Regions from separate parts of the Bacillus sp. BC08 genome, predicted to be linked through region 2. Evidence: riboswitches for the same ligand, from Rfam matches in the RefSeq annotation. Region 2 holds a riboswitch; each other region holds the start of a gene.
What was found. Region 2 has a riboswitch for S-adenosylmethionine ahead of mtnW (2,3-diketo-5-methylthiopentyl-1-phosphate enolase). Riboswitches for the same ligand answer to the same signal wherever they lie in the genome.
Positions count from the first base shown of each region.

Region 1: another riboswitch for S-adenosylmethionine. It lies ahead of ACXVYO_RS03075 (methionine ABC transporter ATP-binding protein); the one in region 2 lies ahead of mtnW (2,3-diketo-5-methylthiopentyl-1-phosphate enolase).
Region 3: another riboswitch for S-adenosylmethionine. It lies ahead of ACXVYO_RS06770 (hypothetical protein); the one in region 2 lies ahead of mtnW (2,3-diketo-5-methylthiopentyl-1-phosphate enolase).
Region 4: another riboswitch for S-adenosylmethionine. It lies ahead of ACXVYO_RS00800 (MetQ/NlpA family ABC transporter substrate-binding protein); the one in region 2 lies ahead of mtnW (2,3-diketo-5-methylthiopentyl-1-phosphate enolase).

Region 1 is NZ_JBTGPA010000018.1:170,664-173,777, forward strand. It holds gene ACXVYO_RS03060 (toprim domain-containing protein) at 1-68, shown strand, start outside; gene ACXVYO_RS03065 (thioredoxin family protein) at 72-380, shown strand; gene ACXVYO_RS03070 (hypothetical protein) at 535-879, shown strand; SAM riboswitch class I at 1,005-1,112, shown strand; gene ACXVYO_RS03075 (methionine ABC transporter ATP-binding protein) at 1,293-2,318, shown strand; gene ACXVYO_RS03080 (methionine ABC transporter permease) at 2,311-2,976, shown strand; gene metQ (methionine ABC transporter substrate-binding lipoprotein MetQ) at 3,000-3,114, shown strand, end outside.
Region 2 is NZ_JBTGPA010000035.1:763,463-766,576, reverse strand. It holds gene ACXVYO_RS22195 (aminotransferase class I/II-fold pyridoxal phosphate-dependent enzyme) at 14-1,192, shown strand; SAM riboswitch class I at 1,257-1,362, shown strand; gene mtnW (2,3-diketo-5-methylthiopentyl-1-phosphate enolase) at 1,427-2,671, shown strand; gene ACXVYO_RS22185 (2-hydroxy-3-keto-5-methylthiopentenyl-1-phosphate phosphatase) at 2,668-3,114, shown strand, end outside.
Region 3 is NZ_JBTGPA010000027.1:98,818-101,931, forward strand. It holds gene ACXVYO_RS06760 (NAD(P)H-dependent oxidoreductase) at 1-163, opposite strand, end outside; gene ACXVYO_RS06765 (SWIM zinc finger family protein) at 187-576, opposite strand; gene ACXVYO_RS06770 (hypothetical protein) at 831-1,148, opposite strand; SAM riboswitch class I at 1,189-1,287, opposite strand; gene ACXVYO_RS06775 (hypothetical protein) at 1,410-1,601, shown strand; gene ACXVYO_RS06780 (YwiC-like family protein) at 1,634-2,356, opposite strand; gene ACXVYO_RS06785 (ECF transporter S component) at 2,541-3,114, opposite strand, start outside.
Region 4 is NZ_JBTGPA010000007.1:69,865-72,978, forward strand. It holds gene ACXVYO_RS00790 (hypothetical protein) at 1-15, opposite strand, end outside; gene ACXVYO_RS00795 (NAD(P)-dependent alcohol dehydrogenase) at 161-1,069, shown strand; SAM riboswitch class I at 1,150-1,264, shown strand; gene ACXVYO_RS00800 (MetQ/NlpA family ABC transporter substrate-binding protein) at 1,350-2,162, shown strand; gene ACXVYO_RS00805 (methionine ABC transporter ATP-binding protein) at 2,175-3,114, shown strand, end outside.

The DNA of each region.
Region 1 (3,114 bases), on a different contig from region 2:
CATCTTCACACTTAGCAAATGTACTATGGGGAGCTGACATTGACGTTTATACAGAATATTTACGGTAAGGAATGATAGAAGTGATTGACTGGACAGGAGCCGAAGCAACAGCCTTAATAGAGAACGAAGAAAAAACAGTGTTATATGTATATACTCCAATGTGTGGAACATGCCAATTAGCAAAAAAGATGTTAACTGTCGTTGAGATGACAATTGAAGATTTGAAAATTGGAATGTTAGATTTAAATTATGCTCCGCATTTAGCGAAAGAGTATGGAATCGAAAGTGTGCCGTGTTTACTTGTTTTTGAAAATGGGACACTTATGAAGAAGATATATGCATTTCATTCGGTTGAATATTTATATACGGAATTAAAGTAGGCGGCAAAGTTTTTGCCGCCTCGACATATTTCTTGGGAAATATGTCGAGATGCAGGGTGGTTACAGTATTTGTCGAGCGAAAGTAACAGGATTGCTCTTTAGTAAGAGGGAATGGTATGTGTAATAGAAAGTGATATGAAGGATGTGATTCAAGGTGAAATTATATTCTTTGCTGCAATCATTTGTAAATTACGCTAATGGTCAATATCATTTAGAGCCGCTTTTAAGACAAGGAGAAAAAACTGTTAATTTCCGCTTTGGAGATGAAAGTTGTTCGTTACAAATTTCAAGAGATTATATAGAACTGCTACATGAGGAAATAGGGACGGAGCAAATTGTTTGTGTAGATGAAGAAGATGTAAAACAATTGGTAAACGGCAATGTACGATTGCAAATGTTAATGAACGATGGACGTGTACAATATTCGGGAACATATCGAACGATGCTATTAGTCGAATCGATGTTTCACATATGTAAACCGATGTCAGTAGGGGCTTGAAATTCTGAAGGTTCATTTTTTACGAAAATTTCTGTTGACATGGTGTGTGGATATTGATACAATTCAATTCATAAAATATAGACAATTTCATAAATTACAAATCAGACGAAAATGTAATCTGATTTCTCTTATCAAGAGAGGTGGAGGGACTGTGCCCTGTGAAGCCCGGCAACCGTCAACTTATGTTGAAATGGTGCCAATTCCTGCAAAGCAAATGCTTTGAGAGATGAGAGAGAGGGATAATGCTGTTATATACGCACATAAACCTTTCTGCTTCTCTAAAGCAGAAAGGTTTTTTTATTGTTTGAATGTGGAGGACATTCAAATAATAAAAGTAGTGATACCGGTGGACTACACGCATCAAAAATAAAAAATTGCGGAGTCGACCCAAATAAAAAAAGGGGTGATACACCATGATTCTATTAGAGAATGTAAAGAAAATATATAAAGCAAAAAGCGGTGATGTCACTGCTGTAGATAATGCCAATTTAAAAATAGACAAAGGTGAAATCTTTGGTGTTATCGGATATAGTGGCGCTGGGAAAAGTTCTTTAATCAGATTATTCAATCAGTTAGAGAAACCAACTTCTGGCCAAATTACAATTGCAAATCGCGTGATTTCAGCGATTACAGGAAGTGAACTTCGTAAAGCAAGGCAAGAAATCGGAATGATTTTTCAGCATTTCAACTTACTTTGGTCACGAACTGTACGCGAAAATATCGAGTTCCCGCTTGAAATTGCAGGTGTTGATAAGGCGAAGAGAAGAAGACGCGTGGATGAGTTAATTCATCTTGTTGGATTAGAAGGAAGAGGAGATGCGTATCCATCTCAGCTGAGCGGAGGACAAAAGCAACGTGTTGGTATTGCAAGAGCGTTAGCTAACAATCCGCAAGTGCTTTTATGTGATGAAGCGACGTCAGCTCTTGATCCAGAAACCACAGATCAAATTTTAGATTTATTATTAGATATTAATAAGCGTCTCGGTTTAACAATTGTACTTATTACACATGAGATGCACGTGATTCGAAAGATTTGTAATCGAGTGGCGGTAATGGAGAAAGGGAAGATTGTAGAAACGGGTCCAGTACTTGATGTATTCCGTAATCCACAGCAAGATATTACAAAACGATTTGTAAAGCAATTAACAGATTCTGAAGATACAAATGAAACGATTGAAAGTTTAATTGAAAAATATCCAGATGGTAAAGTAGTTCGTTTGCAGTTTATCGGTGAAGCTGTAGAAAGACCAGTACTTCAAAGATTAATGCAACGTAGTGATATAGAAGTTAGCATTTTGCAAGGAAATATCGCACAAACGAATGACGGTTCTTACGGTAGTTTAGTTGTTCATTTAAATGGTGAGGAAACAGCGATTCAGCAAGCAATAGAGGGAATACATCAAGATCAAGTAGAGCTGGAGGTGATTGCACATGGATAAGTTACTGGCAAATGTTGATTGGAATCAAATGTTAGAAGCAACTGGTGAAACGTTATATATGACGGCAATCGCAGCTCTTGCCACATTTGTTTTAGGACTCATTTTAGGATTGTTACTTTTTATGACAGCGAAAGATAATTTATGGGAAAACAAGACGGTTAACACAGCGATTGGAGCGTTCGTAAACATTTTCCGTTCGATACCGTTTATTATTTTAATCATTTTATTAATCCCATTCACAAAGATTTTGCTTGGAACAATTCTTGGAGCAAGTGCAGCATTGCCGGCTTTAATTATTGGAGCGGCACCGTTTTACGCGAGAATGGTTGAAATCGCACTTCGCGAAATTGATAAAGGTGTAATTGAAGCTTCAAAAGCAATGGGAGCAAAAACAAGCACAATTATTTTGAAAGTATTAATTCCAGAATCGTTACCAGCATTAGTATCTGGCATTACAGTTACGACAATTGCTTTAGTAGGCTATACAGCAATGGCGGGAGTTGTTGGTGCTGGTGGCCTTGGAACACTTGCATATTTAGAAGGATTCCAACGAGGAAATAACGATGTAACAATCGTTGCTACAATTTGTGTATTACTGGTTGTATTTTTCATTCAGTGGATTGGTGATCGTGTAACGGTTCGAATAGATAAACGATAATAAAAAACGGGAGGATGTTTCAAATGAAAAAATTATTACTTACAGCACTTATTTCAACTTCAATTTTTGGGTTAGCTGCTTGTGGCGGGAAAGATAAAGATGAAAAGAAATTAGTTGTGGGGGCTTCTAACGTACCGC
Region 2 (3,114 bases):
AGAGGTGGAAAGTATGAAATTATTTCAACCTTCTGAGATAGTAACATCATTGCCAACACAATTTTTCGCTTCACTTGTTGCAAAAGTTAACAAAGTCGTAGCAGCTGGTCACGATGTTATTAATCTAGGTCAAGGTAATCCAGATCAACCAACACCGCAGCATATCGTAAAAGCTTTACAAGATGCTGCTGAAAAAACCATTCATCATAAATATCCGCCATTTCGCGGACATGAAAGTTTAAAAGAAGCCGTGGCAACATTCTATCAACGTGAATATGATGTAGTAGTAAATCCCAAAACAGAAGTTGCTATTTTGTTTGGCGGAAAGGCTGGATTAGTAGAATTACCAGTTTGTTTTACAAACCCTGGTGATACTATTCTCGTTCCAGATCCAGGCTATCCAGATTATTTATCAGGAGTTGCTTTAGCAAAAGCACAATTTGAAACAATGCCGCTACTGGCAGAAAATAATTTTTTACCAGATTATACGAAAATTGATGACTCTATTGCGAAACAAGCAAAATTAATGTTTTTAAACTATCCAAATAATCCTACTGGTGCTACTGCATCAAAAGAGTTCTTTGAAGAAACCATTCATTTTGCTAATGAACATAACATATTAGTTGTTCATGATTTTGCTTACGGTGCCATTGGATTTGATGGTCAAAAACCTGTTAGTTTCTTGCAAGCAGACGGTGCCAAAGATACAGGAATTGAAATTTATACTCTATCGAAAACTTTCAATATGGCTGGGTGGCGTATCGCTTTTGCAGTAGGAAATGAAAGTGTCATTGAAACCATTAACTTATTACAAGATCATATGTACGTTAGTATTTTTGGTGCAGTTCAAGATGCTGCCCGCGAAGCACTATTAAGTTCACAGTCTTGCGTAATAGACCTTGTAAATAGTTACGAATCTCGAAGGAACGCTCTTATTTCAGCTTGTCACTCAATTGGTTGGAATGTAGACATTCCAACCGGCTCATTCTTTGCATGGCTTCCAGTACCAGAAGGTTATACATCTGAGCAATTTTCTGATATTTTACTAGAAAAAGCACACGTTGCAGTTGCTCCTGGTGTTGGATTTGGTGAACATGGGGAAGGCTATGTCCGCGTGGGTCTCTTGCATACAGAAGATAGATTACGAGAAGCCATTAAGCGAATTGATAAATTAAATTTTTTCAAAAAGTAATTGACAACATGAAAAATATCTGACAAAATTCAGTTATCTTAAAAATTTAAACATTTCTAAATACTTCTTATCAAGAGCAGGTGGAGGGACGAGCCCGACGAAACCCGGCAACCGATCTACAATTGTAGACACGGTGCTAATTCTCGCAGCATTACGCTGACAGATAAGGAGCTGGTTGTAAAAAAACCTCTCCTTAGCTGAGAGGTTTTTTTATTTAACTAGGAGGGTATAACAATGAGCGGAATTATAGCGACATATTTAATCCATGATGATTCACATAACTTAGAAAAAAAAGCTGAGCAAATTGCACTCGGTTTAACAATTGGCTCTTGGACACATTTGCCACACTTATTGCAAGAACAATTAAAACAGCATAAAGGCAACGTCATTCATGTTGAGGAATTAGCTGATCAAGAACATATCAATTCGTATTTACGTAAAAAAGTAAAACGCGGGATTATTAAAATCGAATATCCATTATTAAATTTCAGTCCAGATTTACCAGCAATTTTAACAACTACATTCGGAAAGCTATCACTTGATGGCGAAGTGAAATTAATTGACTTAACTTTTTCAGACGAGTTAAAAAAACATTTTTCTGGCCCAAAGTTCGGCATAGATGGTATTCGAAACCTTTTACAAGTGCATGAGCGTCCTCTTTTAATGAGTATTTTTAAAGGGATGATTGGACGAAATATTGGGTATTTAAAAACGCAATTACGCGATCAAGCAAGTGGTGGTGTAGATATAGTAAAAGATGATGAGATATTATTTGAGAATACATTAACACCACTTACGAAACGCATCGCATCTGGAAAAGAAGTTTTACAATCCGTATATGAAACATACGGGCATAAAACGTTATATGCCGTAAATTTAACAGGACGAACTTTTGATTTAAAAGAAAATGCGAAGCGTGCAGTGCAAGCTGGCGCTGATATTCTATTATTTAACGTATTTGCTTACGGACTAGATGTACTACAATCACTAGCAGAAGATGATGAAATCCCAGTTCCCATTATGGCACACCCTGCTGTAAGTGGCGCTTACTCAGCATCCAAGTTATATGGAGTTTCATCTTCATTATTACTCGGAAAGCTATTACGTTATGCTGGAGCTGACTTTTCATTATTCCCATCTCCATACGGAAGTGTTGCACTAGAAAAAGAGGAAGCTCTTGCTATCTCAAAATATTTAACTGAAGACGATCCATTTTTCAAGAAGAGTTTTTCTGTTCCGTCTGCTGGTATTCACCCTGGTTTCGTTCCCTTTATTGTGCGAGATTTCGGTAAAGATGTTGTTATTAATGCTGGCGGCGGGATACATGGACATCCGAATGGGGCGCAAGGCGGCGGGAAAGCTTTCCGTACTGCAATTGATGCTACTTTGCAAAATACACCACTCCATGAAGTAGATGACATAAATTTGCATAGTGCACTACAAATATGGGGAAATCCTTCTCATGGGGTGAAATTATGAGTATTCAAGTATTTTGTGATTTCGATGGCACGATTACAAATAATGATAACATTATGTCCATTATGGAAAAATTTGCACCACCAGAAGCCGAAGAAGTAAAGAATAGAATTTTATCACAAGAGCTGTCTATTCAAGAAGGTGTTTCTCAATTATTTCAATTAATACCTACTAGTCTACACGATAATATGATTCAATTTTTAATAGAAACTGCTGAAATACGTAATGGTTTTCATGAATTTATACAATTTGTAAATGAAAATGACATTTCTTTTTACGTTATATCAGGTGGAATGGATTTCTTCGTCTATCCACTCTTACATGGAATCATTCCAAAAGAGCAAATTTACTGTAATGAAACAGACTTTTCAAGTGAATTCATTACCGTTAAATGGCCTCACCCTTGTGATCATCAATGTCAAAATCATTGCGGATTATGTAAATCA
Region 3 (3,114 bases), on a different contig from region 2:
TCTTCTCCTCATTAAATACAAGGACGGGATCAAATTGTTCTTTATATAAATCAAGTACCGTAACCGAATGATCTGTTTCCTGTAATCCTTTTTGCACATGCTTTAAAATCGCCGCGTTAAAACTGGAAGGACTGGGATGAGCGTATACAAGTAGTACATTCACTACAAAACAACTCCCTCTTTAAGTTAAAGTTTCCCCTTCTTTAACATCTTCTCTACAATTTGCACGTTTTTCGAACTTTGTAATAAACGGTTTAATACTGTAAGTAACTCTTCTTTGTCTAAATCTTTTAGTTTCTCTTTCACCGTACTTTCACCAGCACTTTGAATATCATAAACAACTGCCGCCATATGCTTGCAAAGATTCTCATAAGGACACTCGCAGCTACTTTCTGTAAAATCTTCAAGATCAATAATCACTTCATAGTTTCCTGCATTTCCAGTAACGAAAGCAAATATTTTCTTGTCTTGTATTTCAACATCGTCTACATGTCCCTCTTCATAATATTCATACCCTTTATCCAAAATGTACTTAGGAATCCATTTCGTTATATCCTGTAATAAGTAAGCGTACATAACAACACCTCTTCCTTTAATTCCCTTTTGACTTCAATAACCCCTGCATGTTATTCTAATAACTGTCAAATAGCAAGTCTATATGACAAAACGACTGACACCTATTCGGCGGAGGTGTCTCTTTTCATTTGCAGCCGATATGAAGTGCCTCTTTCAGGCACATTCAATCTTTGACACTACACACTCAACACCATTCCCTTGTATCAGGCTGCTTAAGCAGTCTTTTACTCTACATACTTCAAAAAAAAGAGAGCTTAGCTCCCTTTTCCCGCCTTATAAAATACCCCTTTTTCCGTATAGAGATATTCATCAGCTAATGTAATTTTCCCATCCAGTTTCAGTTCATCTAATAGTCTTGATAAATAAAATTGATGTAACATCTTTTTCGTGAATTTTCCTTCATGATGCGAAACGATATGTTCTTGAATATCTAACAATGATATTGGCTTATCTTGCTCTATCATATATTCATAAACTGTACTACGCAGTTTTACGTATTTTTCGAGTGTCACAGTACTTCGCAACCCCTTTCTTCTTAATATAAATTTTCGTAATCGGTTTTTTTGCAACAAAAAAACCTCTCCGATAAGAAGAAGTTACGTATATATCTTCGTCTTATCTCCCAGAACAAATATGTTCTGCTGGAATTAGCACCTGCATCGCGGTTGCTGGGTTTCATCGGGCCAGTCCCTCCACCTCTCTGGATAAGAAAATATTCACTTAATTCTTACTATACGTAATTTCATTTTAATTGTCAAACAAATATAACAAATAATATTTTCTTCTTTACTGCTCATACTATACATATATGAATATGCAAGGAGGATTATGAAATGCACGAAAATGCTCGCGGATATGTACAAGATTCATTTCAATCATTACAAGAAGCAAAACATTGTTTAGAAGCAGCACTACAGACTGTGGAAAAAGATTTTAATCGCGCACGTATTGAACAATCCCTTTATGCGATCGAACAAGCTATTCAACGTTGTGATTACACGGTTCACATTTTAGAACAAGATTGAAAAAGCTTCCCATCATAAGGTGGGAAGCTTTTTCAAATGGCATACTTCATAATTATTACCGTTATAATTAAAAAATATACAGAATTAGCAATTTCTAAAATACCTACTTTTATAATAGAAATCTTTTTACCATACAACATAATTGCCCGAATGACACTCGGTATGAAGATAAGAGAGCACCACGGATTGATAGCAAATACGATGATTGTTAATAAAATATGATACCCCCATGATATAAAACGATACTTCGGGTTGTTTTTCTCACGTATCATCGTTTTCACATAAAACGTACTTCCTAAAAAATATAAAAATGATATAAGCGCAATAAATAGTGCTGTTTTATCTATAAGTTTCATTGAAAAATAATAACTAACTAAACCACCAATACAGAAAACAATAATCGCACTAATGTCATTTAGTAACGCTCTTTCATTCTTTTGACGGGCGTAATACATATTTACTATAAATAATGGAATCATTACTGTTACGAATAAAAGAATGCGCCATTCATATACTAGAGAAATCATCCCAAATACGAAAGCGATGATAAAATATACAATTGCTGCGTGTAAAAACTCTTTTTTTCGTCTTTGCTTTATGTACGTAAGAAATGGATACGTAGCTAAATAGATAAAGAACCACGCTAAAAACAATGGAATATGATACATAGTAGGTTTCCCAAGTATGACACTTAATAGAAATGGTATAACGAGCATGGCCCATGCACCGTGTTGCTTCGGAATAACTAACTTCATTAACTATACACCTCCCTTTTGAAAATAGTTCTCACATACTATTATACAAATAATTTTATATAATAGCCGACATATATTGAATCGATTTTTTGACAATAAAAAATGCTCCTTACAATATGTAAGAAGCATGAAAGAGGCAAACGAATATGTAAGTCGCGACCCTACCTTATATGAATATGCTTTTCTATGCCATGTTATGCTTATCTAATATGCCATATTTCTTTTTAAATCTCGTAAGAATCGTAATCCAAGACGTACTAAATAGTAGTAAGAAAATAACATTCGAAATCGCATGGCTTAAATCGAAATAAAAACTTGCGATATAATACGAAACGACAGCTTCCCACGTTGCCTCACGTATAAACCCAAGAAGCCCCCATAAGTTCATAATCCAGCCAAATAAAAATCCAACAAACAATCCGTATAGAAGTCTTCCCCATAGCTTTTTCATTAAAAATGTATTCCGTAATAATCCAGCTATAAAACCAATCATGCCCCAGGAAAACATTTGCCACGGCGTCCACGGACCTTGTCCTAAAAAAATGTTTGATACGATAGCTGCTGTTGCACCGATCATAAAACCAGTTTCACTCCCAAACACAATCGCAGAAACGATAATGATAAATGAAGTCGGTTGTACACTTGGTAAAATAGAGAATGGTACGCGGCTAACTGCTGCAATTGCCGCTAACACAGCAACGAGAACAATTTCACGTGAAACAAACGCCTTTCTTTCAAAGCGGATATAGAAAGGTAAC
Region 4 (3,114 bases), on a different contig from region 2:
AATAGTTTTTTTCATAATGTCGCCCCCTTTTCAAAAATAATATCACCTCTTTTCCTACGAAATCTATATAATTTTTAATCTTTATTCGCTATATAGCGACATGTTTAATGAAGGTTTTAAATATGATGTAAATAACAACAACTCATTTCAGGAGGTCATTATGAAGGCGATCATTTGCACACAGTATGGACCACCTAACGTTCTTCAGCTTCAAAATATAGAGAAACCTACACCTAAAAAGAACGAAGTATTAATTAAAATTCACGCAACAAGTGTATCAACTGGAGATTGTAGAATACGAGGTTTTAATAGTCCCCTCTTATTTTGGATTCCTATGCGGATCATATTAGGTTTCAGAAAACCGAGAAAACCTATACTCGGCGTAGAGTTATCCGGTGAAATCGAAGAAATAGGAACAGATGTAACTCAATTTAAAAAAGGGGATCCAATTTTTGCATTAACAGAACTAAACCTCGGTGGTTATGCCGAGTACACATGCGTACATGAAAGTGGATTAATAACATTAAAACCTACCAATGTGACGTATGAAGAAGCTGCAGTTATTCCTTTTGGTGGAACTTCCGCATTGCATTTTCTGAGAAAGGGCCGTATAAAAAAAGGGCAACAAGTGCTCATATATGGTGCCTCAGGATCAGTAGGAACAGCTGCTGTACAACTTGCTAAATATTTCGGTGCGACCGTTACGGCTGTTTGCAGTAATTCAAATTTTGAACTCGTTCAATCTTTAGGAGCTGATACAGTAATTGATTATACGAAAGAAGACTTTACTAAGCGGCGCGAGCGCTACGATATTATATTTGATGCAGTTGGTAAATATAAAAAATCCCTTTGTACAAATACATTAACATCCAATGGAAAATATGTATCTGTTAATGGAATGATGGCAAAGGTAAGTAAAGAGGATATGATTCTACTAAAAGAACTAACTGAAACAGAACATTTAAAACCTGTTATTGATAGAACCTACCGATTAGAAGAAATTGCTGAAGCTCATATATATGTGGAACAGGGACATAAGAAAGGTAATGTTTCGATTACCTTAAAATAAAATATATTCAGAAAATAACATTGACAATTCTTTTTGTAAGATTTACTATTAGTACCATATTAAAAAACTACATACACAAACTCTTATCAAGAGTGGCGGAGGGACTGGCCCGATGATGCCCGGCAACCGAGCTTATAACATATAAGCTAAGGTGCTAATTCCTGCAAAACGAGTTTTCGTTTTGGAAGATAAGAGAGGAACCTATTTTGTCTATTCGGCACCTCTCTTATTTTTGAGAGGTGCTTTTTATTTTGGAACGTATATGAAGGGGGAGTTATAGATGAAAAAAGTATTATTGAGCATTGTAAGTGGAGCGGTATTATTGCTAAGTGCATGTGGTGCTAATTCTGATAAAGAGGTAAAAGCATTAGATGAGAAAAAGATTACTGTCGGTGTAACTGGCGGACCGCATGAACAAATTTTTGAAAAGGTAAAAGAAGTGGCAGCGAAAGACGGACTCGAAATTGATGTAAAAGTATTTAATGATTATGTAGCACCAAACGTATCTTTAGAGGAAAAAAGCCTCGATGTAAATAGCTATCAAACGAAATCATATTTAGACGTATTTAAAGCTGAGCGCAATATGAAATTAACGGAAGTATTTTCAACAGTAACATTCCCTATGGGCGTATATTCTAAAAGCTTAAAGGATGTAAAAGACTTAAAAGAGGGCGACGCAATCGCTGTACCAAATGATCCAACGAATGAACTTCGAGCTTTAAAGCTATTTGAAAAAGCAGGAGTTTTAAAAGTAGATCCAAAGGCGACAGAAAAAGCGACTGCGAAAGATGTAATTGAAAATCCAAAAAATTTAAAGATTGTTGAATTAGAGGCATCTCAATTACCGACACAACTAAGTGAAGTAAAAGCAGCTGCAATTAATACAAACTTTGCATTAGGTGCAAAATTAAGCCCTGCGAAAGATTCTATCTTCCGTGAAGGAAAAGATTCACCATATGTGAACTGGGTCGTTGTTCGTACTGAAAATAAAGATGATGCAGTTGTAAATAAATTAAAGAAAGCTTATCAATCTAAAGAAGTAAAGGAATTTATCGAGAAAAAATTTGATGGTTCTGTTTTACCGTCTTGGTAGGAGCTGACGATAATGATTGAATTAAAAAATGTATCCAAAGTATTTACAACAAAAAAAGGGAATGTAGAAGCACTTAAGTCTACTTCCCTTCAAGTAAAAAAGGGCGAAGTATTTGGAATCATTGGATATAGTGGCGCTGGTAAAAGTACATTAATTCGATGTGTAAATTTATTAGAAAAACCAACGACAGGAAATATCATTGTAAACGGCCAAGACTTAACAACCTTATCAGCAAAAGAACTAGCAAAATCGAGACAAAAAATCGGGATGATTTTTCAAGGATTCAACTTACTTAAAACTGTGACAGTTTATGAAAATATTGCATTACCGTTACGTCTATCTGGTCTTCCCAAAACTGAAATTGAGCAAAGGGTAGAAAAGTATTTACGTATTGTCGATCTTTTTAGTCGAAAAGATGCCTATCCGAGTGAACTTTCTGGTGGCCAGAAGCAGCGTGTTGCTATTGCACGTGCACTATCACATGAACCGGAAGTTTTATTAAGCGACGAAGCAACGAGTGCTTTAGACCCAGAAACAACGGATTCTATTCTTGACCTATTACTAAAGATTAATGAAGAAATCGGGATCACAATTTTATTAATTACACATGAAATGAATGTCATCCAGCGTATATGTGACCGAGTTGCTGTTATGGAACATGGAGCAGTAGTTGAAAGCGGGACCGTGAAGGATATCTTCACAAACCCACAACATGTAACAACGAAGAAATTCGTAAATAGTGCATTTGCAGCGAAGATTCCAGAAGAAGTACAAAAAGAACTACAAACTACTGGTGAAATTGTAACTCTCTCCTTTATAGGGAATGCTTCAGGAGAGCCAGCATTAGCTGTCGCTACAAAACGTTTTCAAGTGTATCCAAATATTTTATCCGGTAATATTACACAATTAAAGCATGAAGCATACGGGAAACTGATCATTCATATGCAGGGTG